DNA from 3 places in the Nocardia brasiliensis ATCC 700358 genome. Region 2 is predicted to be linked to each of the others. Evidence: riboswitches for the same ligand, from Rfam matches in the RefSeq annotation. Region 2 holds a riboswitch; each other region holds the start of a gene.
The links. A riboswitch is a leader RNA that binds a small molecule or an ion and turns the genes downstream of it on or off. The one in region 2 is predicted to bind S-adenosylmethionine.
Positions count from the first base shown of each region.

Region 1: it holds a riboswitch for S-adenosylmethionine, as region 2 does, so the genes downstream of both, O3I_RS25595 (2OG-Fe(II) oxygenase) here and O3I_RS02115 (aminotransferase class V-fold PLP-dependent enzyme) in region 2, are expected to answer to the same signal.
Region 3: it holds a riboswitch for S-adenosylmethionine, as region 2 does, so the genes downstream of both, O3I_RS11810 (amino acid ABC transporter permease) here and O3I_RS02115 (aminotransferase class V-fold PLP-dependent enzyme) in region 2, are expected to answer to the same signal.

Region 1 is NC_018681.1:5,826,276-5,836,212, reverse strand. Features, by position in the region: gene O3I_RS25635 (beta-N-acetylhexosaminidase) at 1-1,191, opposite strand, end outside; gene O3I_RS25630 (carbohydrate ABC transporter permease) at 1,193-2,065, opposite strand; gene O3I_RS25625 (carbohydrate ABC transporter permease) at 2,056-3,015, opposite strand; gene O3I_RS25620 (extracellular solute-binding protein) at 3,022-4,341, opposite strand; gene O3I_RS25615 (DUF4239 domain-containing protein) at 4,925-5,704, shown strand; gene O3I_RS25610 (hypothetical protein) at 5,773-6,726, shown strand; gene O3I_RS46450 (hypothetical protein) at 6,774-6,962, shown strand; gene O3I_RS25600 (TetR/AcrR family transcriptional regulator) at 7,904-8,500, shown strand; SAM riboswitch class IV at 8,661-8,779, shown strand; gene O3I_RS25595 (2OG-Fe(II) oxygenase) at 8,931-9,704, shown strand; gene O3I_RS25590 (tRNA-dependent cyclodipeptide synthase) at 9,707-9,937, shown strand, end outside.
Region 2 is NC_018681.1:472,098-482,034, reverse strand. Features, by position in the region: gene O3I_RS02155 (sensor histidine kinase) at 1-614, opposite strand, end outside; gene O3I_RS02150 (MDR family MFS transporter) at 649-2,463, opposite strand; gene O3I_RS02145 (MarR family winged helix-turn-helix transcriptional regulator) at 2,460-2,966, opposite strand; gene O3I_RS02140 (crotonase/enoyl-CoA hydratase family protein) at 3,055-3,876, opposite strand; gene O3I_RS02135 (2-oxo-4-hydroxy-4-carboxy-5-ureidoimidazoline decarboxylase) at 4,096-4,410, shown strand; gene O3I_RS02130 (YbaK/EbsC family protein) at 4,445-4,921, shown strand; gene O3I_RS02125 (flavin reductase family protein) at 5,048-5,596, shown strand; gene O3I_RS02120 (Uma2 family endonuclease) at 5,601-6,200, opposite strand; gene O3I_RS45320 (hypothetical protein) at 6,197-6,334, opposite strand; gene O3I_RS02115 (aminotransferase class V-fold PLP-dependent enzyme) at 6,388-7,707, opposite strand; SAM riboswitch class IV at 7,756-7,869, opposite strand; gene O3I_RS02110 (LysE family translocator) at 7,968-8,606, shown strand; gene O3I_RS02105 (Pls/PosA family non-ribosomal peptide synthetase) at 8,946-9,937, shown strand, end outside.
Region 3 is NC_018681.1:2,629,579-2,639,515, forward strand. Features, by position in the region: gene O3I_RS11780 (ABC transporter permease) at 1-650, opposite strand, end outside; gene O3I_RS11785 (ABC transporter permease) at 643-1,653, opposite strand; gene O3I_RS11790 (ABC transporter substrate-binding protein) at 1,656-3,275, opposite strand; gene O3I_RS11795 (LLM class flavin-dependent oxidoreductase) at 3,272-4,378, opposite strand; gene O3I_RS11800 (ABC transporter substrate-binding protein) at 4,383-5,357, opposite strand; gene O3I_RS11805 (amino acid ABC transporter ATP-binding protein) at 5,357-6,124, opposite strand; gene O3I_RS11810 (amino acid ABC transporter permease) at 6,121-7,128, opposite strand; SAM riboswitch class I at 7,388-7,482, opposite strand; gene O3I_RS11815 (hypothetical protein) at 7,781-8,521, shown strand; gene O3I_RS11820 (glycosyltransferase) at 8,831-9,937, opposite strand, start outside.

The DNA of each region.
Region 1 (9,937 bases), 4.1 Mb from region 2:
TCGCCGCACGGTGTCCAGGTGCTCGCTCCAGATCTGGGCTTGCAGCCCGATGACCCCTGGCCCGGTGTAGGCGGGCTCGTAGCTGTACATGTCTTCGAGCGTGCGCAGGTAGCCGACCGGGATCGGTTCGTCCGGGTGATCGGACTGCCGATGATCGAGATAGACCTGATCTTCCGGGCACAGCACGACCTCGTGGCCCGCCTTGGCCGCCCGCTCGGCCGCGGCCTCGTCGCGCCAGGCCCCGATCACCATCGGCGGCAGGTCACCGGCGTCGAGGACCTCGTCCCAGCCGAGCGCCCGTCGCCCCTGGGCCGTCAGATAGGCGGCCAGGCCGGCGACGAAACGACCGTGTGCCGGGGTCGCGCCGGGCACCTCGTCACCACCGAGGCCGATGACCGGTGCCGGGAAGAGGGTGAGCACGTGGTCGAAGACGCGGCGGAAGAACGCCATGGTGTCCGGTGTCGGATCGAGCAGCGGGGTGCTGACACCCCACGAAGTCCATACCTCCCACTGCTTTTCGGGATCGGGGCCGAGTTCGGGATAGGCGGCGAGCACGGCCCGCGCATGACCGGGTACGTCGATTTCGGGCACCACGGTGATCGCGCGTTCCGCGGCGTAGGCCACGATCTCGCGGAGGTCGTCGTCGGTGTAGAAACCGCCGTGCGGGCGCCCGTCCCGTTCCGGGCCGTCATGCCTGCCGACCATCGATCCGCTTCGCCACGAGGCGATCTCGGTCAATCGCGGGTAACCGGGCACCGCGAACCGCCAGCCCTGGTCATCGGTCAGATGCAGGTTCAGCACGTTGAGCTTGTGCGCCGCGAGCAGGTCGAGGAACCGCAGCACCTCGGCCTTCGTCCGGAAGTTCCGGGCGACGTCGAGCAGGCAGCCGCGCCAAGCGAAGCGCGGATGGTCCTCGATGACACCGCACGGCACCGACAGCTCCCGACCGCCGATCGGGGCGGCCCGCAACGCCTCCGGGCCGGCGAGCTGGCGCAGCGTCTGCTGTCCGTAGACCCGGCCCGCGTGATCCGCGGCCGTGAGCGTGATGGCGTCCGGGGTGATCTCCAGCCGGTAGCCCTCGGCCGGAAGGTCTGTGCCGCTGCGGATATCGACCGCGGCGGGCCATGGACAGGTGCCGGACAGCGGGGTCGCCGAGACCGGGCGGGGGAGCAGGGTGTCGAAACCGGGCATGTCAGCCTTTCACCGCTCCGCCCAGACCCGAGACCAGCTTGCGCTGCACCAGGATGAACAGGACGAGAGCCGGAATAGTCATCAGGGTGGAGGCGGCCATCACCGCGCCCCAGTCGGTGTCCTCGGGCTTGAAGAAGACCAGGATCGCCTGCGGCAGTGTCTGATTCTCGGTCTTGGAGATGATGAACGTCTTCGCGAACAGGAAGTCGTTCCACGCGTGGATGAACGACAGCACGCTCACCGAGACGAGACCGGGCGCGACGAGCGGCAGCAGGATCTGCCACGCGAACCGGATCCGGCTCGCCCCATCGAGTTTGGCGGCTTCCTCCAGTTCGTCCGGTATCGCGGCGACGAATCCGCGCAGCAGCCAGATCGCCAGCGGCAGGCTGAACACCAAGTCCACCAGCATGATCGAGCCGAGTTCGTTGAGCCCGAGCGCGGGCACGGTGCCGCCGATCTCGCGCATCAGGAAGAACAGCGGAATCGTCAGCGCCTCGACCGGAACCATCTGCGCGACCAGGATCATCACCAGCAGCACGGTGCGGCCGCGGAAGCGGAACCGGGTGAGCGCCACCGCGGACAGGAACGACAGCAGCAGCGAGAGCAGCACCACCACCACGGCGATCAACAAGCTGTTCAAGAAGAAGCGGCCGAATCCGTTCATCGAGAGCACCCGGCTGAAACTGTCCAGGCTCGGCGCGAGGGTCCAGGGTTTGGGATCGGCCGACTGGATCTCACCCGGCGGCTTGATCGCCGAGAGCACCATCCAGTACAGCGGGAAGGCGACCAGGCCCGCGATCACCACCGTGACGGCTTCGGCGATCAGGCGGCCCGGTTTACGCGGGGTGCGGCGCACCTTGGTCGTCACACCCACTTCGTGCTCCTGCGCTGGGACCGGACGTAGAGGCCGGTGATCGACAACAGCAACAGCGTCATCAGGACTCCGATCGCGGAGCCGAGCCCGTATTCCTGCCCGGCGAAAGCTTTTTGGTAGGCGTAGACGTTGAGCACCAGGTTCCGCCCGGCGACGCCGCCGCCATTGGTCATCACGTAGATCTGGGTGAACACCTTGAAGTCCCAGATGATCGACTGCACCGTCGCGATCAGCAGCAGCGGGCGCAGCATCGGCAGGATCACCGAGCGGGCCGACCGCCACGCGGACGCGCCGTCCAGTGCCGCGGCCTCGAGCACCTCTTCCGGGATGGCCTTGATGCCCGCGTACATCGTCACCATGACGAACGGGAACGAGCACCAGATCACCTCGGCGGCAACCACACCGAACGCGCTGAGGGTGCCGAAGGTCCACGAGTGGCCTTCCATCGAGCGCAACCCGAGGCCCGACAGCGCCTCGTTCACCACACCGAAGTCGGTGTCGAACAGGAAGAGCCAGACATAGGAGCCCGCCATCGCCGGGGTCGCCCACGCGCCGAGCGCCGCGAGGAACAGCAGCATCCGCGGCAGCGGCCGGACCCGGGTGGCGAGTACCGCCAGTGCCGTGCCCACCACGAGCCCGCCGATCACGCAGACCCCGCCGAACACGAAGGTGTTGGCGAGCACGATCCAGAACTGGCTGTCGGCGAGCAGTTCTCGATAGTTGCCGAGGCCGACGAACTCCAGTGGTGCGGCGCCCGTCGCCTGCGCCTGCCCGTAGTCGTAGAACGAGATGAGCACGATCTGATAGATCGGGTACACCAGCACGGCGGCGAGCAGCAGGCCCGCGGGTGCGAGATAGAGCCAGGCGGCGATCGTGTCCCGGCGCAGCCCGCGTGGTTTCGGTGCGGTCCGCGGTGCCGGCGCGGTGGTCGGTAGTTCTCGAATAGCCATGTGTGCCTACCTGAATGCCTTGTTCATCACGGCGGCGGCCGCGTTGAGTGCCGCTCCCGGGGCCTTGCTGCCCGTGGCGATCTGCTGCACCGTGGTCGGCAGCACGTTCTGGCTGTCGATCTTGGACCAGCCCGGTGTGCTCGGCACGAACTTCGTTCCGGCACTGAGTGACTCGACGAACGGGGCGAGGAACGGGTCGTTCGCGGCGAGTTGCCGCTGCACGCCGGCCAGGGTCGGCAGGTTACCCATCGCGCGGTACATCTTTTCCTGATACCGCGCCCCGCCCAGCAATTCGATGAAATCGCGGGCGAGGCCGCGGTGCTTGCTCGCCCGGAACACGCCCAGCAGATTGCCGCCCGCGAACGCCGGTGCGATCGAACCGCTTTGGACGCCGGGCAGCGGAACCACCGCGTATTTGCCCTTGGCCGCGCCCTGCTCGACCGCCTTGCGGTTGAAGTCGCCGCCGATTGTCATCGCGGCCTTGCCGCCCGCGAACGCCTGGACGCTCTGTGTCCCGGTGAAGTCGACGCACTGGGCGGGCGGGCAGATGTCGTCGCGGATCAGCTCCGCGTAGCGGATGACGCCTTCCTTCGCCAAATCGGAGTTGATCGTCGAATTCCACATCGTGCCGTCGTATTCGGCGATCTCACCGCCGTGTGCCCACAGGAACGGCAGCATCGCGTAGGTGTACTTGCCGCCCACCGAAATCCCGTACAGCTCAGGCTTGGCCGCGCGGATGCGCCTCGCGGTCTCGGTGAGTTCGGCCAGCGTGCCCGGCGGTCGCAGGCCGAGTTCGGCGAAGATGTCGGTGCGGTAGTACAGCGCCCGGATGCCCGTGTACCAGGGCAGGCCGTAGACCTTGCCGCCCGATTTCGCGGTGTCCAGCACCGAGGGCACCAGGTCCTTGCCCTCCGGCCAGGCCGCGAGATCGGCGGTGAGATCGGCGAACGCGCCGCTCACCGCGTAGCCCGCGAGGTCGGTGTTGCCGAACTCGGCGACGTCGGGCGCGCTGGCCGGATCGTTGAAGGCGCCGGCGAACTTCTCCGCGCGGGCCGCGACCGGTACCCACTGCACGTCGACGCGCACGTCGGGCCTGGTCGCGGTGAATTCCGCGATCGCCTCGTTGATCACGGCTTCTTTCGGCGCGCGCGTCGCCTCGTCGAAGAGCCAGACGCGCACGGTCCCGGTCTGCTCGTCGCCGCCGGTCCCGGCCGGATCGGACTGTACCGGTGCGCAACCCGCGAGCAGCAGGAGCGCGGCCGCACCGATGAGCGCTCGTTGTACTTGCCCGCCAACGGGTTTGGGCCGGAGCCTGCGGTGCACCATCGATTTCCTTCGGAGAGCCACTTCATTGTGTTGCAATATACGCAACGCATATTGCGTTGTGTGCCACAATGTTTAGCACCAACGTGGGTCACATTCAAGGGGTTGATGTGACCCAGATCGCATGTGCCGACTGCGGCCGCGGCGCGGCGAAAGGGTTTCGGCGGCGGTTATGTGCGGGATTCGCGGAGTTGTCGCCCGGGCTTTCGGTCGGCTCGCGCGACTGTGGCGGGGTCATTGTTTGTCGCCTGTGTTTCGTGAACTCCGGCGCGGTATGAACTCCGCGAATCCGTATCGGTTCGGATGTTTCTCGGCGATAACGGAGGATGCCGTCGCGCGCCGGGTATCTGCGCGATGCGAGATCGACGGCGGTTTGCTAAATAGGGCGGGATCAGGCATTTGCTACCGAATCGCTACGCCCGCCATCGTGGTAACAGTTCGGTAACGGTGCGATATATGGTCGCCTGGCCAGGTCTAATGTTCGACCCTAGCTCTTGCTATGGTGCCAGTGCCGTGAGTGTCCGGCCGCTCGAACATACGCTCGGAAATAGGTTGTCATCGACTCTGACCGGGAAAGCGAAGCGAGATGGCTCAGGAATTGCTCGTCGCAATCGGTGCCGCGACCATTGCCGTATCGATATTTGTCGTCGGCGATATGTTGCGGCCGAACACGTGGCGGCATGTCAGTGACGAATCCGCGAGCACGCTCGCGCTCGACCTGGCCAAAACGTTCTTCACCGCGGTCGTCGCGTTCGTCTTCGTGACGTGCTGGCAGCAGAACCAGAACGCCTATGCCCACACCATCACCGAGTCGAAGGGGCTCGTCGACACCTACTGGGCAGCGGAGGCCATGCCGGAGCCGGAGCAGCGCAGGCTCGAGGCCCAGCTGCGCGCCTACACCGATCAGGTCATCGGCCAGGAGTGGCCGATGATGGAGAACCAGAATCGGCTGAGCCCGGCCACCGGCGAGACGCTCAACGCGCTGCGGGCCGATGTGGTGTCGCTGCACTCGGCCGATCCGGCCGTGATCGAGGCCAGGTCCCGCGCGCTCGCCGGCATCGATCGGGTCACCCAGGCCCGGCATGATCGAGCGATCGATGCGCAACGCCGCATCCCCGAATTCCTCTACATCACACTGCTTCTCGGTGCCATCATGGTGATGCTGAACCCGGTGTTGTCCGGCATGCAGGTCACCTGGCGCAGCATCGCGATGACCGCGCTGCTCGGGTTGGTGATCGGTGGCGTCCTGCTAGCCATCCATGACCTGGAGCGGCCGTTCGCGGGCGCGATCAGGATTCCGCAGGACGCGTTCACCTACGTTCAGTCCCACTACGAGGGCACCGTACGCGGGCCCGAGCAGCAATGAGCGGTGTGCCGCCGGATCGCCCGTCTCGGGGTGGGGGGTTCGTCGGAACACTGAGTGGTGCAAGGGTTTTGGCTGTACTGGGTACGTTCCTGTCGGTAGCGGTACTGTGCGCCGGGCCGGCTGTCGCCGAGGACGTGGTGCCGGGGCCGGTCCTCGGCGAGGTAGCGACGGGCAGTGCTGCGGGGGTCGCGCAAGAATCGGTTACGACGGGCGGCGCGGCTCCGCAACATGGTGTGAGCCCGGACCCAGGGGCGGCCGGGACCCGCAGTGCGGACCCGCAGTTCGGCGAGACCGGCAGTGCGGACCCGCAGTTCGGCGAGACCGGAAGTGCCGCAACCGGAATCGAGCTGGCGCTCGAGCCGCCGACGCCGCCTTCCGTCGGTCGGCCGCTCGAACTCGAGGCGGTGGCCGAGGTCGGGGACGAGATCGGGGTCGACCCGGCGGAGCTGGCGACTCCCGCACTGCTGGGCCTGGAGGCGGGCAGTGCCGCGCCGTGCGCGGGGAGTTCGACGGTGAGCAGCGGCGCGACCGTGCTCGGGTTGGCGACGGGGTCCGCGCTGATCGGGCCGGGCATGATCGGGCCGGGTTCCAGCGGCTCCGCGATCGGCAGCGCCGTCGTCGGTTCGAGTGCGACCGGACTCGGCAGCGCCGCGCTCGGGTCCAGCGGATCGGCGCTCGGTGGCAGCGTGGTCGGCGGCCTGCTCAGCGGAAGCGCGGCGACGAGCTGTCTGCTCGCGATCCCGGCCGGCTCACCGCCCATCCCGGCCTTCCCGCCGCTGCTCATCCCGCTGTCGCTGGAACCGAGCGTTCCCGGGGTGCCCGCTCCGGTGCCGGTGGCTGCTCCGATGGCAGCACCGGCCCCGCCGCCTGCGGTCCCGGTCGCCGTGGTTCCGTACAGTCCGGTCGAGATCATCCCCGATCCGTTCGGCTGGGACACCCTCGAGCTGGTCACCTTCCTCGTGGTGATCGTGCTGGTGTCTTCCGCCTCGTCGGCGGCCGCCGCGCGCAAGCGCAAACCCTGAACCTACGGTGGCGTAACGTAGCTGTCCCACGTGTCGATAGTCCGCTTGTGCGCCCCTACCTCCGACCTCTGCTCGGTGGGTGTGCGGCCTTTCTGCTCGTATTCGTCGCGTTGTTCGTCGTGCGGTGGGACGACCGGCAGATGGAGCCGCTGCCCCCGGTCTCGACACCGCTGACCGCTGTCGTCGGTCAGGTGCCGGCGAGTACGGTCCCCACGACCACCCCGGCTCGGCACTAGGTGCACGTCAGACGTATGAGGCGGGTTCCAGCGTGGTCATCTGGCTGTGGTGGCGTCTCGAGCGGCTCGGGAAGAGAAGGGCGGTTGGGAGGCGGGCCGGTTGGTGTGGACCAAGCGACAGATAGGTTGGGTATCACAGAGTTTTCGTACTGCTCACAGGGTTTATAGCTGCTGTGAACCGTATGGAAAGTCTGTGACCCCGCGACTCGCCCAGCAAAACACGCCGAGCCACAACCCCACCCACCCGAAACCGCTGACACCTCGTCAAGGAACTCTCGAAAACAGCACCACAGCCAGACGACCCCGCCGGAACCCCACCCCCGCGCACCTGACCTGCGCCTAAAGCCGGGAACCCCACCTGACGCGCCCAGCACCATCCCTGTAACTCCCGCGGCGGGCACACCAAACTGGGAAGGTCACACTTCGGCAGCCAGCCGCCAAGCCCGAACGCAAGCAAACCAAGCGACAGTTAGCCCCGTGTCGACACGCGAAAGCCGCACATCTGCACCACTTCTCGGGATCAACACCCCTTCCAGGCGCCCAGAAAAGGTGTAAATCCCGAGAAGCGGTGCAGCTGCTTAATGGCCCGCCTCACCACTTCGAGACAGAACCTAGCTCACCGGCTCATCTCGAAATCTGTTGCGAGGACTGCGGATTGCCTCGTACGCCAGCGCTTGCTGTACCAGAACGTCCATGCCGCGAGGATGGCCAGCAGTGCCAGCGGATGCGCTGGACACGCGGGTTCGCATAGGAGGTCCGGTCTGCGTGCGTATCGGCTGTGGAAGCATACTATACGAACGTATTAGAGCACGAGCTGTAATTATATGTTGCTGTCGGACGTACGTATGAGAGCCATCGGTAGTGTCCCACGTCTGGAACGGCCGCAGGCGTTACGGTGCACTTGGGACGAGTCCGCTTCGAGTGGAACGAGAGGGGTCGAGATGGTCGAAAGCCGCACTGCCGTCGACGGCACGGACCGGCGCAGCCAGCTGCTGGACCGGTTGGCCGACGCGATCGCCGAGGGCGGTATCGAAGGCGTCAGCATCCGCGATCTCGCCGCGCGCGCGAACGTCTCGATCGGCACGGTGCAGTACCACTTCTCGACGAAGACCGAACTGCTCCTCTCCGCGTGGCATCACGTGCGCGCCCAGGCCGCCGAACGGTTCCGGCAGTCCGGCGTCGCCGACCTCGCCCCCGCCGATCAGCTGCTCGGCCTCACCGAACTGCTGCTCAGCCCCACCCCCGACGACCGCCTCACCCGGGTGTGGTTGGCGCTCGTCGCCCGCGCCACCCACGACCGCGAGATCGCCGCCCTGCACCGCACCCAGTGGCGCGAAACCGAAGAGCTGCTGGCCACCGTCCTCGCCCGCGTCAACCCCGCCCGCGCCGCCGAATCCTCCGACGCCGCAGCCGAACTCCTCGCCCTCCTCGACGGCCTGGCCATCGCCACCATCACCGAACCCACCCGCATCTCCCCAGAACGAGCCCGCCGCATAGCCCGCACCTGGACCCACACCTGGACCGCCGCATCAGGCTGAACCGCCGTTGGTGGGCGCTGGCCGGACGGCGACTACTCGCCGGTGGAGCGGGCGATCCGGGCGGGCCTGAATACCTGACCGGAGGGCTCCTTCGGGATCTTGAAACTCAGCGCGATTCTAAAGCGTGACAACGGTTCTGCCGTGGCGGATTCTTGAGCCAGGTCAAGAGTGCCAGCGTCAAGTCCCCGGCTAGCTGGCCGGCAACCCTCCATCCGCGGCGGGGTGCCCCGGGTCAAGACCAGGCCGAGCCGCTCACCGCGGCCCGGGCAAGCGCGGGCTCCGTCGAGAACTGGGGCCCTCTCGAGAACTGGGGGTCGAACCATGTCTACTGACCGAACTCTCTTCTCCTGCCTGGGCCTGTGCCCGGTCCATAGAGCGACAACCAGAGGGGAACGACATGACTACGGCCACGCCATCTCTCGGAGAACGCGTGTTGGACACCACCAGGCAGGGATTCGACCGTGCGTCCCTGACCGCACTGTTGAACGGAGACGTGCACGCCGTCCGGCTGTCGGGGTTCGTCCGGCCGGACGCGCTCGAACATCTGCGAAAGGCGTTCGTGGGCAGGCAGGACCACGGTCCGCTCGCCACCGACCCGCAGTTCCGCCGGATCGGTCACGCCTTCTCGGAGACCAGCACCGACAGCGGCCGGGCGCAGTACTTCGAGCACGCCCGGGACAATATCGAGCGCCTGCGCGAGATCGCCGCGCCGTATTCGTATCCCGCGGACGATCTTCGGCTGCTGCTCGACGAGATCTGGCCGTCCGGTGCGAGTCTGCTGCGCCAGGACGGGCAGGCTTTCTTCGCCGGTGTCGCGCGTTATCAACTCGCGGGGGTCGATCTCGAGCCGCATACCGACAACGTGAGCCGAAACCTGCCGGCGGACTTCGCGGTTCGGATCACGCGCCAGCTGTCGGTGAACGTCTATCTGGACGTGCCGGATCAGGGCGGGGAACTGGAGATCTGGGACGACTACCCGGACGAGCACGAGTACCGGGATCGTTCCGGCGACCGGGTGTACGGCATCAATCGGGCGCAGGTCGGCGAGCCCGCGCTGGTCATCACACCGCGGGTCGGCGACGCGATCTTCATCGATCCGCGCCGGGTGCACGCGGTCGCGCCGTCACAGGATCGCCCGCGCATCACCATCGGTTTGTTCATCGGTGTGAGCGATCCGGCTGCCGCGCTGAAGGTTTGGAGCTGACGATGACCACCACCACGCTGCTCTCCGCGTCGCACAAGGCCGCCTACGATCTGCGCTCCGACGGCATCACCACCGACGGCCGCTCCACGGTGCTGCTGGTCAGCGTCGGTGCGGACTATCACGAGGGTGAAAAGCTCGCGGCGACAATAGATCTGATCAACAGGTCGAACTTCGGCCGGGTCTCGATCGCCGTCGCGGACACGCTGCAACGGCACAACCTCAGCGGCGGCACC
Region 2 (9,937 bases):
ACCCCTTCGGCGGGGCCGAGCAGGGCGCGGGCCAGCAGCGCCTGCCACCGCGCCACCACCGGGACCAGCAGCGTCAAGCTGATGAGCGGCAAGGTGAGCGCAGCGCTCAGCCATGCCGAGGGCCACGAGTCCACCGCGTAGCCGAAGGTCATGAACTCCCCCGGCGGCAGGTGCTGCCACAGCGCCGGTGTCGCCAGCTGAACGAGCACCGACACCGGCAGCGCGACGGCGAAAATGCCCAGATAGATGCCGGTCAGACCGTGCGCGATGAGCCAGGCCACGTCCCGGCGGTTCGCCGGATCGGTGACCGCCGTGCGCACCCGCAGGCGCAGGCCGCCGACGAGGGGCTGATAGCTCTCCTCGATCGGCGTGCCGAGTCGCTGTGCCGCCCTGCGCCGTTCGAACGAGACCAGCGGCCGGACCACCCGGATCGCCTCCGGCACCGCCGGGATGCCGACCCCGATCAGGCAGAACGCGAGCACCAGGAGCAGGCCGATCACCGCGAGCATCGCGGCCAGCGAGGTCACGCTGCCGACCGCCAGGTACCCGATCGCACCCGGCAACAGCCGCAACCGCGCCAGCGCGGAACGCAGGACCTCTTTCACCCTCGTCATGCTGTCAGAACATCAGTCCGCGAGCCGCGGGCGGTCACGCAGAGCCGGGGCCGTCCGCCGGACGCCCGGCCGCGTCGTCCCGCGCGCCGCCGTGCTCCGGCGGATCGATGACCTCTCCGCCGCCGAGTACCAGTCCCACCTGATCGACCACGCGGGCCTCCTCGGCCGAGACGCTCTCACCGTTCTCCGCGGCCGCCGCAGCGTGCGCCGCCTCGATACCGCCCGTCATCCGCAGCGGCACCTCCCGCCAGAACAACACCAGGATCAGCGCGATCAGCGCGACACCGGTCGCCGACAGGAACACCGTCGACATCGAATCGGCGAAGCCGATCTTGAACGGCCGGGCCAGGTCGGGGCTCAGCTGCTGGATGATCGAGCTGTCCTTCAGCACCTGTCCCGCGGCCGAAGTGTCCTGCGCGAGCAAGCCTTTCGCCAGCGCGGCATCGGCCGGGTTGCTGCTGCGCGCACCCTCGACCACCGCGTGCTGGAACTGCGGATCGGCGGCGGCGCTGCGCATTTCGTCCGAGATGTTCGGGGTCAGCTGCGCGAACAGGATGGACAGGAACACCGCGACACCGAGCGTGCCGCCGATCTGCCGGAAGAACGTGGCCGCCGCGGTCGACACGCCCATGTCCTTGGGCGGCAACGCGTTCTGCAGGGCCAGGGTGAGCGGCTGCATCAGGTTGCCCAGGCCGAAACCGGTGCACGCCATGAAGATCATCGCGAGCCACAGTGGGCTGTCGGCGGTCAAATAGTGCAGCAGGAACAAGCCGAGCGTCAGCATGGTCGCGCCGATGATCGTGAAGGCTCGGTAGCGGCCGGTCCGCGAAATCAACTGGCCGGACACGACAGAACCGGTCATCAGGCCGAGCACCATCGGCAGCATCTGCAGGCCGGCCAGCGTCGGGCTCGCGCCGCGCACCACCTGCAGGTACTGCGGCAGCAGCGAGATACCGCCGAACATGCCCGCGCCGACCACGAACGAGATCACCACGCCCAGTGCGAAAGTGCCGTTCTTGAAGATCCGCAGCGGGATCAGCGCCGCGTCCCGCAGGTTCTTCTCCACCAGCACGAAGCCGATGATGCCGAGGCCGCCGATCACGTAGCAGGCAATGGAACGGCCGCTGCCCCACCCCCATTCGCGTCCCTGCTCGGCGACCACGAGCAGCGGGGCCAGGCCGATCGCGAGCACCAGCACGCCCCACCAGTCCACCCGGTCGGTCGACTTGGGCCGCTTGGGCAGCTTCAGCACCCGCGACACCACGGCCAGCGCGATCAGGCCGATCGGCACGTTCACCAGGAACACCCAGCGCCAGCCGCTGACGCCGAGAATCGTCTGCTGTCCGGCGAGCACGCCGCCGAGCACCGGGCCGATCACGCTGGACGTGCCGAACACCGCCAGGAAGTAGCCCTGGTATTTGGCGCGTTCACGCGGGCCGACGATATCGCCGAGGATGGTGAGCGCCAACGACATCAAACCGCCCGCGCCGATGCCCTGCACCGCGCGGAACGCCGCGAGCTGATACATCGACTGGGCCATCGTGCACAGCAGCGAACCGACGATGAAGATCGCGATGGCCAGCATGAAGAACTGCTTGCGGCCGAACATGTCGGACAACTTGCCGTACAGCGGGGTGGCCAGCGTCGCGGTGATCAGGTAGGCGGTGGTGGCCCACGCCTGCATCGAGTAGCCGTTGAGGTCGTCGGCGATGGTGCGGATGGCGGTGGAGACGATCGTCTGATCGAGCGCTGCCAGCAGCATCCCGAGCATCAAACCGCTCAGGATCACCAGGATCTGACGATGGGTGAAAGCCGGGGGCGCTGCCGCGGTCGGCGCTGCTGCTGTCATTGGTCGTTCTCCGTCTCGGTCAGGGCCTCGTCCCAGTTGCGGCGCATGGCGGCGATCATCTCCGGTCGCGTTCGCTCGAAATCGTCGACGAACTGCCGGAGCAACTCGGCGAACTCGACCCGGGTCTGCGGTGCCCACTTCGCCATCACCTTGCTCAGGTTGTCGTTGCGGCGTCGGCGGATCTGCTCCGCGACGGCGCGACCGCGTGCGGTGACCACGAGCACGGTCGCCCGGCCGTCCGCCGGGTCGGCCTGCCGCTCGACGAGTTGCCTGCCGACCAACTGGGCCACCTGACGACTGACCGTCGACGCGTCCGAGTGCAGTGCGGCCGCGAGTTCGCCGGAGCGCATCGGCCCGTCGAAACACAGCCGGATCAGGGCGCCGAACGCGGCGGGGTCCAGCCCGTCTTTGGTCCACGTGCCGATCTGGGCCGCGGTGCGGTCCCGGATCCGCTGCAAGCGGGTGAGTTGCATCGCGATCGTGTCGATCGTCTGGTCGTCCACAGCCTCACCTTTGCTTGCATCAATCAACTAGTTGCGCGATGCAAGTATGCAGACGGAACCGGAACTGGGGCAAGCGATAAACGACGCTTTACTCGCCCTTGAACTCAGGAGCCCGCTTCTCGAACACGGCCTTGATCGCCTCGGTGAGATCCTCCGACGGCAGGAACGCGGAGTTCCACGCGGACACGTAACGCAGTCCGGTGGCGACCTCGTTCTTGGTGCGCTGATCCAGCACATCCTTCACACCCTGCACCACCAGCGGCGGGTTCGCGGCGATCTCGCGTGCGGTGGCGTGTGCCGCGTCCAGCGCCGCAGCCTGATCGGCGAACACGTCGTTGACCAGGCCGATCTTCTCCGCGCGGGCGGCGTCGATGTCCTTGCCCGTGTACGCCAGCTCGCGCAGATGTCCCTCGGAGATGATGCCGGGCAGCCGGTGCAGCGAGCCGATATCGGCGACGATCGCGACCTTCGCCTCGCGCAGGCTGAACTTCGCCTCGGCGCTCGCGTAGCGGATGTCGGCGGCGGCGATCAGGTCCAGACCGCCACCGATGCACCAGCCGGAGATCGCGGCGATCACCGGCTTGCGGCAGTCCGCCACCGCCGTCACCGCACCCTGCATCTTGCGCAGCTCAACCAGGAATTCGGTGCGCGGCGCGGCCAGCGCGCGATCGCCCAGCAGCGGGCCGAACATGCCGCTCATCGCGGGCAGATCGAGGCCGTAGGAGAAGTGCGGGCCCGAACCCGTCAGCACGATCGCGCGCACCTCCGGATCCGCGTCCAGCCCCTGGAAGATCTCCGGCAGCTCCCGCCAGAAATCCGGGCCCATCGCGTTGCCCTTGCCGGGACCCGTCAGCGTCACCTGCGCGACATGGTCTTTGATCTCGACGGTAAATGCCTGCCAGTCAGTCATTTGTACAGCGTATTCCAGAGGGCGGGAGACGAACACACCTCGTCCGGTCCACTCCCCTGACGCTTTGACCGCGAAGCTCGCCGCAAGGTGCCGCGTGCGGCGTAAATCCTGTTAAAGGTGCGCAAAATTGTTGCGAGGCAGTAGTTCCTAGCCGGCCGTGCGCGGATCATGGAACCAAGTCATCGAACCTCACTTTTCGGCTCGGAGGCCACTGTGTTGATGCATCAGGGAATCGGTCTCGACCGGTTCAACCAATTTCCCCGCGCCCGCGCGATTCACGCGCTCTTCGGCTGTTGCGGCAATGTCACCTGGGCGACCGAACTCGCCGACGCCAGACCCTTCCCAGATCGGGACGCGCTGCTGGCCACCGCGGACATCGGCCTGCTCGCGCTCTCGCCGGGCGATCTGGATCGGGCGTTCGAAGCGGTTGCGCACGAACAGGTCTCGGAGCACAGCGTGTCCGAGCTGGCACGTTGCACGCACGCGCGCATCGCCCAACTGCTCGGGCCGAGCGAGGGCTATCCGGAATACTGACGCATTCCCCGCGAATCGCTCTACTCTGGTTTTCATGCGCAGGTCGACATTGCCACCGATCGCCTGCCGAGTCGCGGACACCCTCATCGCCCGAGGCCATCACGGTGTCATCGTGACCCAGCCGGCACCGACACCCACTGTCGCCGACGCGGCGCGCGCACTCGGCGTCGAGGTGGGGGCCATTACGACTGCGACGGTGTTCCTGCTGGACGAGGACCCCGTGCTGCTGCTGGTCTCCGGCGCGCACGAGGTGGACCTGGCCGCCACCGGCACACGGCTGGAGGGCACGCTCACCGCAGCGCCTGCCGAGCTGGTCCGGCAGGTGACCGGGCAACCGCTCGGCGGAGTCGCCCCGGTCGGCCATCCCACCAACCTGCCCACCTGGGTGGATTCGGAGCTGTCCCGGCATCGCGAGGTGTGGGCCGCGGGCGGTCATCCGAACACTGTGTTCCGCACCTCTTTTCACGAGTTGGTGCGCATCACCGCCGGGCTGCCCATCGAGGTCGTATAGGCAGCGCGCGCACCGGCTTTCAGCAACACGATCGGGGTGTCATGCGGTGCGCGAGATCGACTTTTCGCGCAGAAACCCCCGGGCGGGGGAACGCGAAGCGGACGAACCCGGCGTAGGTTGGCTTAGGTGACCGAGGCTGAACGACCCGTGGATTTCCAGATCCCCGATGATTTGAGCGGGATCACCGCCGAGCAGTTCCGCGCGTCCATGCGGCACTATCCGGCGGGCGTCACCGTGGTCACCTTGAATTCGCCGAACGGGCCGATCGGTTTCACCGCGACGTCGTTCGCCTCGTTGTCGCTGGCGCCGCCACTCGTCTCGTTCAATATCGCGCACACCTCGTCCAGCCTCACCGCACTGCTGGACGCGGGCTCGGTGGTCATCCATTTCCTCGGCGAACACCAGCGCCACATCGCCCAGCGCTTCGCCCGCACCGCCGACGAGCGTTTCACCGACCGTGCCCTCTGGACCACCCTGGACACCGGCGAACCCGTCCTGCACGGCACCCCCATCTGGCTGCGCGCCACCATCCACCAACTGATTCCCCTGGGTGACCACACCCTCGTAGTAGGCCTGGTCACCCGAGTCCACGACAACACCAACGAATCCCCCGCCGCCGCCCCCCTCCTCTACTACAACGGCCGCTACCACCGCCCCACCCAACTCGGCGACTGAGCGGCTAGCTTCCGTCCAGTTCGGCGAAGGAAACCTCCATCGGAAACGGATCGGTCAAGCGCAGGAAGTCCTGATGGGTCTCCGCGAGCCGGTACGTCTTGCTGGCCCAATCGAGCCGGTACTCCTGCACGATTTTGACCCGGCGTTCGACATCCAGATGAACGACGAGGTAGATGGGGATGCCTTCGTTGGCGTACTCAGCCCGCTTGTCGACCGTATCGGTGTATTCCGAGCCCGGCGACACCACTTCGACGACCAGCAGCGCGTCAGCGGTCGTCAGTTTCCGGTCCTCGTCCACACATCGGTGCAGCACGACGTCGGGCCGTCGGAAGGAGAACCCGGGACTACCCGGCCGACTCTGGACATAATGCATCTCGAAGTCCGTGACGACTCCGGTGCAGGGCTCGGTCGGCTTGGCCGACTCCAGGCTGTTGGCCAACCGGCGAGCGACGTTGTTGTGTTGAAAGCTGCCGCTCCGACAGAAGATGACGTGACCGTCCACGACCTCGATCTGTTTACGAACGTCCACGGGCAGCGCCGCGTATCCCTCTTCGGTGATGAGCAGTGCGCGCGGATCGGTAGCCCATGCGGGCAAGGTGGTCATCGGTGCTTGCCGCCGTTCAGTCGAACCTCGCGATCGCGCATGTAGGACAACCGAGCGGCCTCGTACGCCGCGGCGAACCCTGGTTCTGCCGCTCGACGATCCCGCACGTCCGCCCACTCCGTCCGCTCAGCCATGCCGTAGATGCTATAGACCGGCAAAGCCAACCGGACCGACAACTTGTCGTCGGTCAGTCGATGAGGCAGGGGGCGGCGCCGGTGGGGGCTTGGGAGGTGAAGGGGCGGGTTTCGGGGGTGGGGTTCCAGAGGCCGTTGGTGATGGCGTAGTTCCAGGCGGGGCCGGTTCGGACGAGGGTGGCTACGGCGTCGATCAGGCGGTCGACCTGGGCGGGAGTGGTGCCGAGGCCGATGCTGGCGCGGAGCGCGCCGTCGAGGTCGAGGCGGGCGAGCAAGGGGTGCGCGCAGAAGCGGCCGTCGCGCACGCCGATGCCGTGTTCGGCGGACAGGTAGGCGGCGACGTGGCCGGGGACGAATCCGTCCAGGGTGAAGGCGACGATGCCGACGGTGTCGGGGCTGTCGTGCCAGATGCGCAGCAGGCGCACGCCCGCAATCGCGGCGAGGCCCTCGCGCAGCCGATCGGCGAGTCGGTGTTCGTGCGCGGCAAGGGTTTCGGCGTCGATCTCACAGAGCGCGTCACAGGCGGCGGCGAGCGCGGCGGCGCCGAGCACGTTGGGCGAACCGCCCTCGTGCCGCTGCGGCGCGGCCGCCCACTCGACACCGGTGGTGCTGACCTCGCGGACCGCACCACCACCGGCCAGGTACGGCTCGGCCCGGTCGAGCCAGTCCCGGCGACCGACGAGCACGCCCGCCCCGAACGGCGCGTACAGCTTGTGCCCGGAAAAGGCGACGTAGTCGATCCCGGTGTCGCGCAGGCTGATTCGACGATGCGGAGCCAGCTGGGCGGCGTCGACGAGGATGCGGGCGCCGCACTGGTGTGCCACGGTGGCGAGGCGCTCGAGCGGCAGCACCTCGCCGGTCACGTTGGACGCGCCGGTCACCGCGAGCAGCGCGGCGGGCTTGCTGCACAGCTCCGCGACCAACCGGCCGATGGTCTCCTCGACGGTCGCCGCGGCCTGCACCACCCGGCGTCCGTGCCGGGTCCAGGGCAGCAGGTTGGCGTGATGTTCGATGTCGAGCACCACGGTGTCGCCGGGCACGCAGGACGCGAGCAGGTTCAGCGAGTCGGTGGTGTTGCGGGTGAACACCACGACCTGGTCGTCGGCGGCGTCCAGGTAGCGGGTCACCGAGCCGCGCGCGGCCTCGTAGCACTCGGTGGAGATGCGCGAGGCGTAGCCGGCGCCGCGGTGCACGCTCGCGTAGAACGGCAGCAGCTGCTGCACGCGGTCGGTGACCTGGGCCAACGCGGGTGCGCTCGCCGCGTAGTCGAAGTTGGCGTAGGTGGTGGTTCCGCCCTGGACGAGCGGCACCCGCAGGTCGTCACCGGAAACCCGGGCGAGGGCGGCACAGGTCTGGTCCACAACAGCAGTCATCACGAAAATCCCGTCGGCTCTGGGACCCATGATCTGGAAGATTCATCGAGTCCGCGCTTGCCGCACCCGGTCGGGCGACGGCCCGGTCGTCACCCGGAGCACCCCACCGCGGAGGAGGGTTGCCGACCAGCAAGCCGGGGCTGAACGCTGGTACTCATGACCTGTCCCGAGATTGACAGACACCGCCCCGCCCTGTCAACACGCGCCCACACCGCCGAAAACACCTTGCGCGGACGCCGACCGAGGACCAGATTCAGGAAATGTCGCTTTCCCTGCTGCTGAGCTTCATCGGCGTATGCGTCCTGCTCTCGATCACCCCGGGCCCGGATTCGTTCCTGGTGCTGCGCTTCTCGATCGTGGACGCGCGACCGGGGATCGCCGCCGCGATCGGCTCGGCAGTGGGCGGCATCGTGTGGGCGGTGGTGGTCGCGGCGGGCGTCGCGGCGCTGCTGGAACAGTCCGCGACCGCGTATCGCATACTCAAGGTGGTCGGCGGAATCTACTTGGTGTACTTGGGAATTCGCGCGCTGCTGGAACAGCGCCGGGCGCGCCGGGCCGGCCTGCACGGCGACGACGCGGCGCAGGCCGCGGCGGGCGCCCGCGCGTCGGTTCGCTCGGCGTTCACCGCGGGTCTGGTCTCGTGCATGTTCAACCCGAAAGTGGGCCTGTTCTATCTCGCCGTGCTCCCCCAGTTCCTCACCGAGGTCACCTTCGCCAACACCTTGGCGCTCGGCGCCGTCGAATCCTCGATCGCCGCGGTAGAGATGGTGCTACTGGCCCTGGTCGCCTCCCGCGCGGTCGCGCTGCTGCGCCGGCCGAAGATCCGGGAGCGTCTCGAACAGGCCAGCGCGGCAATCCTGGCGACCCTCGGAATCGGCACGGCGGCCTCCGCGGCCTGATCCCGAGCGCCCCGAAACGCTCTGAGCTGCAAGATCACCAAGCCGATGAGCGGAATCACATCGCTGTGACCACCCGGCCGTAGCGATCGGCCAGCGAACCCGCCGGACAGCCCGCCCACCAGCGGTTGCTTCGGCGTGTCCACTGGAAATCGCCTCGACCTGCAACGACTCCGCCCGGCCCGCGGCACCCGGCAACCACGCCGGTGAACAACAAACGTCGACAACCCCGAGTACCGTGGACAACTGGTCACCGTGGTGTTTGCCCACTGGTAACCCAGCTATGACACAACAAGACCAGGAAAGTGCGAGGCAGGTCGAATGGGAGGTGGGCAGGGCGTCATGCTCCAGCCACAGGTTGATGCGACGGTGGATCCCCTGCTCCGCGGCACGCACACACCGCAGGCCCGGACTCTCGTCGATATTCTGACCGCGACGGCCCTCGCGCATCCAGACGCGCCCGCCATCGACGACGGCGACGTGGTGCTCAGCTACCTCGAACTGGTCGTCGAGATCGAGCAGACCATGGCGCGCCTCGCCACCGCGGGCGTGCGACCGGGCGACCGGGTGGGCGTGCGGATGCCGTCGGGTTCCCGGCAGCTGTATCTCACCATCCTGGCGGTGCTGTACGCGGGCGCGGCCTACGTGCCGGTCGACGCCGACGACCCGGACGAACGGGCCCAGCTGGTATTCGGCGAGGCGCAGGTCACCGCGATCGTCACGGCCGCGGGCATCGAGACCACCGCCGCCGGAATCCGTGCCGCCGAAGACAATTCGCTCAGTCCGAGCGAGAGCACCCTGCCCACGCCCGCCGACGACGCGTGGATCATCTTCACGTCCGGCTCCACCGGGACACCGAAAGGTGTTGCGGTCACCCACCGTAACGCCGCCGCCTTCGTCGACGCCGAGGCGAACCTGTTCCTGCCGGACGCGCCGATCGGCCCGGGCGATCGAGTGCTCGCCGGGCTGTCCGTCGCGTTCGACGCGTCCTGCGAGGAGATGTGGCTGGCCTGGCGCAACGGCGCCTGCCTGGTGCCCGCCCCGCGCGACCTGGTGCGCACCGGCGCCGACCTCGGTCCGTGGCTGGTGCGGCGGGAGATCAGCGTGGTGTCCACTGTGCCGACCCTGGCCGCGACCTGGCCCGCCGAGGCGCTGGACGCGGTCCGGCTGCTGATCTTCGGCGGCGAGGCGGTACCGCCCGAACTAGCGGAACGTCTTGCGGGCAAAGGTCATTCGGAGCGCGAGGTGTGGAACACCTACGGCCCGACCGAGGCGACCGTGGTCGCGTGTGCCGCCCTGCTCGACGGCGAGTGGCCGATCCGGATCGGCCTGCC
Region 3 (9,937 bases), 2.2 Mb from region 2:
GCCAGCGCGAGCACCGGCTGGTAGGAGTTGGGCAGCACGTGCCGCAGCAGCACGGTGTGCCAGCGGGCCCCGCCCGCCCGCGCGGCCTCGACGAACGCCGCCTGCCGCACCCGCAGCACTTCGGAGCGCAGCACCCTGGCGAAGTTGGCGACCAGCGAAACCCCCACCGCGATCGCCACATTGCGGGTACCGAAGCCGAGCGCGGTGACCAGCGCCAGCGAAAGCAGCAGCGCCGGAATCGACAGCAGGACATCGACAACGCGCATGACGACGGTGTCGACGAGGCCGCCGGCCGCACCGGACAGCAGGCCGAGGATCGACCCGGCGACCAGGGCGATACCCACCGCGGCCAGCGTCGCGGTGAGCGAGAGTCCGGCGCCGTGCACCATCCGCGTGTACAGGTCGCGGCCGAGATTGTCGGTGCCGAACCAGTGCTGGGCACTGGGGCTCTGGAATTTCTGCGCGGGCACGCCGGTCAGCGGATCGCCGCTCGCGAACACCGACGGGAACAACGCCCAGCCGACCGCGAGCAGCGCGACCACGCCGGACAGCAGCAGTACCGCGTTGTCGCGCAACCACTTCCAGCGCAGCGCCGGTCGGCGCAGCCGGGGGAGGGCGGCGCGGCGGCCCTCCTCGAGGACATCAACCATGGTTCGCGACCACCTCCGGGGTCTCGGTGGTGCGGCGCGGCGGTTCCGCCGGGGCGGCCGCGCGCCGGGAGCGGGCGGCGATCCGCGGGTCGAGCAGCGGATACAGCAGGTCCACCGCGAGGTTCACGGTGACGAACACCGTCGAGGTGAGCAGCACGATGCCCTGCACCACCGGGATGTCCTGTGCCAGCACGGCGGTCTGGGTGAGCCGTCCCACGCCCTGCCGGGCGAACACGGTCTCCACCACCACCGAGCCCGCGAGCATGTTGCCGACCAGCACACCCGCGATGGTGAAGGTGGGCACGCTGGCGGGGCGCAGCACGTGTTTGCGCTGCACCCACCAGCGCGAGCCGCCCTTGGCCAGTGCCACGTCGACGAACGGCTGCCGCCAGGTCGATTCGAGCCCGGCGGTGAGCACCTGGGCGATCACCGCGCCGATCGGCAGGCCGAGGGTGAGGGCGGGCAGGATGGTGCCCGCGATCCCGTGGCCGCCGAACGCCGGAACCCAGCGCAGCTGGAACGAGAACAGTTGCAACAGCAGCAATCCGGTCCAGAAGGTGGGCACCGATACGCCGAGTGACGGCAGCGCGCCGAGCGTGCTGCGCAGCCATGGCCGCCGGGTGTAACCGGCCACCAGAGCCAGCGCTACCCCGCCGACGGTCGCGAAAAGCAAGGCGAGCCCGGCCAGTTCGAGTGTCGCGGGCAACGCGTCACCGATCGCGCCGGTGACCGGCTGCCCGGTCACGATCGAATGGCCCAGATCGCCGCGCACCGCATGCCCGAGTGCGGTCCAATACTGTTCCCACAGCGGACGATCCAGCCCGTAACGGGCCTGCAACTCGGCGATGGCGGCCTTGTCCACCGGGGTGCCCGCACCGGCGCCGTCGGCCGCGATCGAGATCGGGTCGGCGGGCAGCAGATACAGCACCACGAACGAGATGGTGAACGCCGCCCACAGCACCCAGATCGCCTGCAGGACCCGCGAAGCCAGGTAGCGCGCCATCGCTACCGCCCGCTCAGCCAGGTGTCGAAGAACTGGAGCCGGGCCGAGGCCTCGAACTTCAGATCCTGGGTGGTGCTGCTCGCACCGATCGCCTGGGACAGCTCCACCGTCGGAATCAACAGGCCCGCGTCGAGCACCTGCTGCTGGGCGGTGCCGATGAGGGTGTTGCGCGTAGCGGTGTCCGCGGTGCTCAGTTGCCCGTTCAAAGCGTCGTCGAGCGCCGGAATGGCCTCGCGCGCATTCAGGTTACGGCCGTCCAGACCGAACGAAGTGCGCAGGATATCGCCGTCGGCGCGGGTGGTGTTGCCATAGCTGGCGTCGAAATCCTTGGTGCCCTGCCGCGCCGTGGTCTCGGCGATCGACACCAGGTCCAACTTCAGTTCCACGCCGATCTGGCGCAGCTGCTGCTGTACCAGCTCGATGATCGCTTGATTGCCCGCGAACACCTGACTGAACAGCACAGAGAAGGACAGGCGCGCACCGTCCTTGACACGGATGCCGTCGCCGCCGGGTACCCAGCCCGCCTGATTGAGCAGGGCCTTGGCCTTCGCCGGGTCGTAGGCGAGCCGCGCCGAGAAGTCCCGGTAGCCGGGTGTGCTGCTGGCCAGCACGCTGGTCGCGGGCTTGAACTGCGGCCCGAGCACGGTGTCCACCAACTGCTTACGGTCGATCGCGGGCAGCAGGGCTTGGCGCACCGCGGGATCACGCAGCGGACCGCGCGTCACGTTGGTCTGGAAGCCGAACGGCACACCGGGATTCGCGGTGCTCAGGATGCGGCCACCCGTCGCCTCGAGCTGCGGTGCGTCCTGCGGCAGCGCATCGCTGATCGCGTCCAGCTGTCCCGAGGCGAGACTGCCGGTGCGCACGCCGGATTCGGGCACCACCGTGAACTCGATCTTGTCCAGATAGGCTTCGCCGCGATGCGCGAAGACGGCCGAACCCCACTGGTAGCCGGTGCGCTTCGCCAGCGTCGCGGAGGCGTCCTGCCGGTAGTTCGTGTAGGTGAACGGCCCGCTGCCGATATTGTCGCCGAGGCAGCGTTGTTCGGCCGGCTTCGCCGTCGTGGCCGCGGCCAGGATGCCGAGCTGGGTGGTCGAGGACGCCTGCAGGAACTGCGCGTTCGGCTTGCTGAACTCGATTCGCGCGGTCAGTTCGTCCACGGCCGTGGTGCCCACGTAGTTGGTGAGATAGCTGCCTGCCAGCGGCGCCTTGGCAGACCCGAGCCGGAGCACCGAATCGAAGGTCTGCTTGACCGAATCCGCGGTGAGCGGGGTGCCGTCACTGAAAGTGACGCCGTCGGTCAGATGAAAGGTGAACACCTTCGCGTCGGGGCTCACCTCCCAGCTCTGTGCCAGCCACGGCTTCAGCTCGCCGGTCTTCGGGTCCTGATCGGTCAGCGAATCGACGATCTGCCTTGTCACGTACAGGGTTTGGTTGGTGCCCGCCTGCGCGGGGTCCGAGCAGGTCGGCGCCTGGGACAAGCCGTAGCGCAGGGTGCCGCCCGGCTGCGGCGGACCGGCGTCGCCGCCGGGTGCGGCCGCATCGGTGCCGCAGGCGGCCAGCGTGGTCGCCGCGGCCAATGCGCCTGCCAGCGCGACGAGTCGGGGGCGGGATCGGATCACGGGGTAACTCCAGAAGTATCGGCGCGGACAAGCACGTCACGCGGGTCGAAATCGGCGGTGCCGGTGGCCAAGGGGCGGCTGGGAATTCGACGGCGCAGCTCCGGCGCCACCTCGGTCTGGAACAGGGCGAGGCCGTCCAGGTAGTCGATCTCGGGGCGGCCGTCGCGTTCGGCGGACAGGTGGATCACCTCGTGCCCGAACTGCTCGTGCTGCCTGCCCACTTTGTCGATCACCTGTTCCGGACTGCCGACCAGAGCCGAACTGCGGGTGAGGAAGTCGTCGAGCGTCTCGAACACGATCGGCAGGCCGTGCTTGCGCGCCAACGCCAGTCGCGCCTCGAAGATCGGCCGGTAGGTGTCCCTGGCCTGCTGCGACGTGCGCGCCACATGGAATCCCGCGGTACCCGCACCGACCAGGGCCGCGGCCGGATCGTGCCCGTGGAACGCCCAGCGCTCCCGGTAATACCGGACCAGTTCGGCATACGGTTCGATCGAATAGGTGACGTTGGCCGAGAACAGCGGATCACCGTTGCGCGCGGCGAGTTCCACCGAATCCCGGCTCGTCGCGCTGCCGTGCCAGATCCGGACCCGCGGCTGCCACGGTCGCGGTAAGGCCTTGGCGTCCTTCAGTTCCGGCCGGAACCGGCCCGACCAGGTGACGCTGTCGCTGTCCCACAGCGCCCGGAACAATTCGTAGCCTTCACGATTGCGGTCCCACTGATCGTCGGTGGTGACGTGGAACAGCTCGGCTTGCGCGGCCCCGTTGCCCTTGCCGATGATCAGCTCCAGCCGCCCGCCGGACAGGTTGTCCAGCGTCGAGTAGTCCTCGAACGCGCGCACCGGATCGAGCAGGCTCAACGTGGTGACCGCGGTGAACAGCGTGATGCGCGAGGTGACCGCGGCGAGGTGGCTGAGGATCACCGGCGGTGCGGCCGAGAGGAACGGATCCTCGTGCCGCTCACCGACGGCGAACCCGTCGTAGCCGAGATCCTCGGCCAGCTTTGCCTGTTCGACGACGTTCAACAGGCGTTCCCTGGTGCCGGGCAGCCGTCCGGTCGTCGGGTCGGGAACGCGAGTGACCAGGGTGAACAAGAGGAACTTCATGCGATCACCGCTGTTTCGGCAGGCCGGGCGGATTGATCCGGGACTCGCTGACCTGCTCGGACTTCAGGCCCCACCGATCGATCACCTGCTGGTAGGTGCCGTGCTCGATGGCGTAGTTCAACGCGTGCTGGATCGCGGTGACCAGCCCGGTGTTCTTCTTGGTGAGTACCGCGATCTCGCCCTGCAGCACCTCACCCGCGCCGGAGAAGGTGGCCAGGATCTTGGTCTGGTTGGCCGTGCTGGAGTGATAGATCGCCGTCGGATTCGGTCCGATGTAGCCGTCCAGCCGTTGCGAGGCGAGCGCGAGGTAGTAGTCGCTGACCTGCTGGAAATACGCGATGTCGATGGGGGCCAGGCCTTCGGCGCGGTTCTGCTCGTTCCACTTCACCAGCAACTGCTCCTGGTTGGTGCCGGTGCCCACGCCGATCCGCTTGCCCGCCAAGCTCTTCCGGTCCTGGTAGTCGAGGGTGCTCTGCTTGGGCACCTCCAGCGCGACCGTGTCGTTGCGGTAGGTGGCGAAGTCGTACTTCTCCTTGCGCTCCTCGGTCACCGTGACGTTGGAGATGAACGCGTCCACCTCGCCGGAATCGATGCGCACGAAGTTCTGCGACCAATCCGCCACCTGCGCATCGAGTTTCAGCCCGAGGATATCGGCGATCAAGGAGGCGAAATCGACCTCCGAGCCGACGACGGTCTTGTCGTCGTCGGCATAGAACCGCAGCGGCGGCGCGGTGCCGGACGCGCCGGTCACCACCAGCGTGCCGCGGTCCCGGATCGCCTGCGGCACCTCGGCGGCGATGCTGTCCACCTTGTGCGCGCGGACGCGGCCGGTCTGGGCGGCCGAAAGATCGAACGAGATCGCACCGGCGGGCTGGGTCTGCGACTCCGCCTCGGGATCGGTGCAGCCGGTGGCCAGCAGCACGACGGCGGTCGCGGCGGCGGTGGCCAGAGCGGAAAGCTTCATCGGATACCTGTTCATCAGCGGACTCTGGAGAGGAACGCGCGGGTGCGCGGATGTTCGGGATGGTCGAGCACGGCCGCGGGCGGGCCCTGCTCCACCACGGCGCCCGCGTCGAGAAACACGACGGTGTCGGCGATCTCGCGCGCGAAGCCGATCTCGTGGGTGACGATCACCAGCGCGGTGCCGCCCTGCGCGAGATCGCGGATCACGTCGAGCACCTCGCCGACCAACTCCGGATCGAGCGCCGAGGTCGGCTCGTCGAACAGGATCACGCGGGGGCGCAACGCGAGTGCGCGCGCGATCGCCACCCGCTGCTGCTGACCGCCCGACAACGTGCGCGGGTAGGCGTCGGCCAGCGCGCCGATGCCGACCCGGTCCAGCAGCACCCGCGCCTCGGCCTCGACCTCCTTGCGGTCGCGGCGCTGCGCGGAAAGCGGTGCGAGCGTGACGTTGTCGAGCACCGTCAGATGCGGGAACAGATTGAACTGCTGGAAGACGAAACCGATGCGGGAGCGCTGCTTTCGCACTTCCCGATCGGGCAGGGCGTGCAAAGTGTTGCGGCGCAGGCGATAGCCGATCAACTCGCCGTCGATGTGCACGGTGCCCGCGTCCAGCGACTCCAGATGATTGATCACCCGCAGCAGCGTCGACTTGCCCGAACCGGACGGGCCGATCACCGTCACCACCTCGCCGGATCGGACGGTCAGGTCGATACCGCGCAACACCTCGTGCGCGCCGAAAGACTTACGGACGCCGCGGACCTCGACGGCGGTGGCGGCGGTCATCGAGTCGCTCCTCGGGGTGCGGCGGAACCGGATTCGGCGATCTCGCGCAGCTTGAGCCGGACGCGCTGCAGCGGCGACGGTGGCGGCGTGCGCTGCGCGCCCTTCGCGTAGTGCCGTTCGATGTAGAACTGCGCCACCGACAACACGGTGGTCAGCACGATGTACCAGGCGGTGGCGACCATGAGCAGCGGCACCACCCGGCCGTTGCGGCCGTAGATCACCTGCACCTGATAGAACAGTTCGGCGATCGCCATCACCGACACGATCGAGGTGCCCTTGAACAGGCTGATCACCTCGTTGGTCGCGTTCGGCAGGATAGACCGCATCGCCTGCGGGACCACGATTGTGCGGAACTGTCGCACCCGCGGAATACCCAACGCCGCAGCGGCTTCCAGTTGACCAGCGTCCACCGAGATGATGCCCGCCCGGATGATCTCGGCCGAATACGCGGCCTGATGCAGCGCGAGCCCGATCACCGCCGCGGTGAAACCGCTGATCACGCCGTTCACCTCGAACGTGAAGAACGCGGGGCCGAACGGGATCCCGACCGAGAGCGTGTGGTAGAGGTAGGCGATGTTGAACCAGAACAGCAGCTGCACGATCAGCGGAATCGAGCGGAACGCCCAGATGTAGCACCACGAGATCACCCGCAGCACCGGATTGTTCGACAGGCGCGCGATGGCCAGCGCGGTGCCGAGCAGGAAGCCGAGCGCGGTACCCCACGCGGTGAGCTCCAACGTCACCCGCAGCGCCGACAGCACCGATTTCGCGGTGATGTACTTCGCGAACGTCGGCCAATCCCAGCCGGGGTTGGTCACCAGGCCGTGCACGAACTGGGCGAGCAGGATCAACGCGATCGCGCTGATCACCCACCGCCACGGATGCCAGGGTTTGGCCACCGTCGGGGCGGCTGTCTGCGACAGGGATTCGTGTTCGGCGCGTGGTGCTTTCGCGTCCACGGTGGTTTCGCCGGTCAGAGCTTCGGGGGCGGTGGACGCACTCATGACGCCACCCCGCCGAGGTTCGGCGGCGTCTCGACGGCCATGGCAGCTGGTCGCTCGCTGCGCTCACTCATGGTCGGGGTCCTTCGGAAGAACGAACGTGACCGCGCCGCGTCGGGCGCCGGTCGCATCACCCGGCCAGCGACGGGTGCACACTCTGGCTGCGGGTCAGCCCCGACAGCTCTGGGCGGTCACCTTGCACTGATCGATATGCCGGCGACCCCACCGGGTACTGCGGACAGCAGAGCTGATCACTTCGGTTCCTCCATCGGTCCCGGCGGAAGCACCCGCACCCGGTGAACCGGGGGGTTGCTGCGACGTCGACGAGCCAGGTCTCTCGGTCGCTCTGGATGGTTGACGCCGATCCGGACATCGGGCGATGCCAGGGTCGAGCCGAATTATCATGCCCAGCACGCAAACCCCGACACAAGGAAACCGATCACCGTGAGCGTAGACCTTGCCGCCCCTGCCCACCCCCCGCTATAACCAATAGCCGAACATGCGCTGAGCGTGGCGGGGGCGCGGTGGAGCGGGCCGCGGGACGGGGAGTGCGCACGACACGCCAGAAGGTAGCGATGTCGTATTTCTCGTGGTGCCGACGTTTGCCGGAGTACCGTTCATCTCCCGGTCGTGTCGACGATGAGAAGAGGTCCCTGTGGCCGCAGCACACCGCCTCACCATGCTCACCGCGGCCGCGGCCTGTGCCCTGACCCTTGCCGCGACCGCCCCAGCCGCCGCCACCCCTGACCCCGCCGCGTCCCCTGCTGCCGCGCCGCAGGCTTCGGTTGCGCCTGTTCCGCCCGGGGGTCGGGCCGGTCAGTCCGGGACGACGGCGTCGGATCTGTTCGGGACTTATCAGGCTGCGGTGGATGGGTTGCGGGCGTTCGGGATGCAGCCGTTTCTGTATCCGACGGCGGCGGCGTTCTGCTCGGAAGGGACGACGCTGGGGTTGGCGCCGGCGGTGGCGGGGGCCGTGCCCGGGCCGTGGCCGAAGACGGCGATCACGTTGCCCGGGATCGACATGTCCGCCGTCAAGGCGGGGCAGACCATGTTCACCTTCATGCCGTATGGGCTCGGTCGCGACAGCGTGGACACCGGCGGGATGCGGGTCGCCTGGATGAACGTGACCACCGGGCGCGGGGGCATGGCGTCGATGGGTTCGCTTTCGGATGTCTTCCGCGCGATGGTGCCCCCGGAGGTTCCGCCCGCCCTACGCCCCCTCGCCGAACGCGCCGTCCAAGACTTCTTCGCCGCCGCACTCCCGGTCGGCGGCATCCGCGCGGTCCCGGTCGACACCGGCTCCGGCACCGTCCTGGCCGCTGTCTTCGGCACGGTCGAAAACGGCACCGACACCTGCCTCTTCCTCCCCACCGTAGGCATCACCGAAGTCCCCTGAACTCCCGCACCCCTTCTGCCTTCCCGCACCGGATCTGCCATGGCACAGCGGGTGCGGGAACGCAAAAGGGGTGCGGCAGATCAGAAAACGCTCCGTGGCCAACGTGACGAGTCGAGTTCGACGGTGTCGCTCCGCATCGGGGACTGCGCACCCATGGCCGAGCGCGCAGCATGGTGTCCAACCATGGCGCGGCCTTGTGGGGCTCAGTGCGGTGCGCTGAGTTTCCGCACTGTTCTGCGTTCTCGCACCCGGCAGGTCAGCGAGTAACCGCCCAACTCGACACGCCGTACGACACAAAGGGTGCGGGGATCAGGTGGGGAGGGGGCGGCCCTTCCACTCGAGGCGGCCGCGGCGGTGGGTGTGGTGGGAGCGAACCCAGAGGCGGAGGTAGGTGGCGACGGCGAGGGGGTGGGTCGCGGCCGCAGCGAGGTCGGTGGGGGTGGGGGGTGCGCCGCGCTCGAGGGATCGGGCGAGGAGGCGGGTGGTTATGGCGGCGGCGTAACCGAGCAGGCCGGTGCGGCGGGTGCGGGCGCGGAGGGCGGCCAGGGGTGGGACCCAAAAGGCCAGGGCGGCAAGGGTTCCGATAAGAGAGCCGCCGGTTACCGTGCCGCCGTAGGCGGACCACAGCCAGCGGATGTACCCGGCTTCGAGTTCGGTTGCGTCCCGGTACATTCGGGTGGCGGCCAGGGGACCCGCCGCGACGAGGGCGGTGGAGTGACCGGCGCGGCGCAGGGTGCGGGCGAGGTCGAGATCCTCGGTGGGGCTCGCGGCTACCGCGCCGTGCCCGCCGACGGCGCGGTAGGCGGCGGTGTCGAAGACGAGGAACTGTCCGCAGGCCACCGCGGTGGACGGGCGCAGGCTCCGATTCGCGACGGTGATCGGCAGCGACGCGGCCCACGACCAGCACAGCAGCGGCTGCACCAGCGCTTCGGCGAAGGATTCGGCCCGCTGGAACGGCCACGGCGACAGCAGCGCGACGCGGCGACGGCGGAGTTCGGTGACCGCCGCCGCGATGGTGTCAGGCGCGAGCCGCACATCCGCGTCGAGGAACACCAGCACCGGTGTCCGCACGTCCTGGGCCAGCCGCGCGCACGCCGCCGCTTTGCCGGTCCACCCGTCCGCTGGCTCGGTGTCATTGCGCAGCACCGTGATTCGCGGATCGCCCGCCGCCGCCTCGAACGCCACGCCGTAGGTGTCGTCGGTCGACGCATCGTCGAGCACCGATACCCGCAGTCGCGCGACCCCACGCTGCGCCCGCAGGTCCGCGAGCAACCCCGGCAGCCGCGTCGCCTCGTCGCGCGCCGGAACACACACGGTCACCGGCTCGATCACACTGTCCGCCTGAGCAGTCAACCGCCGCACAGTAACCCAGTTGTACGCCGCAATCCCGGCACCGACCAGGGCCACCCCACTCCC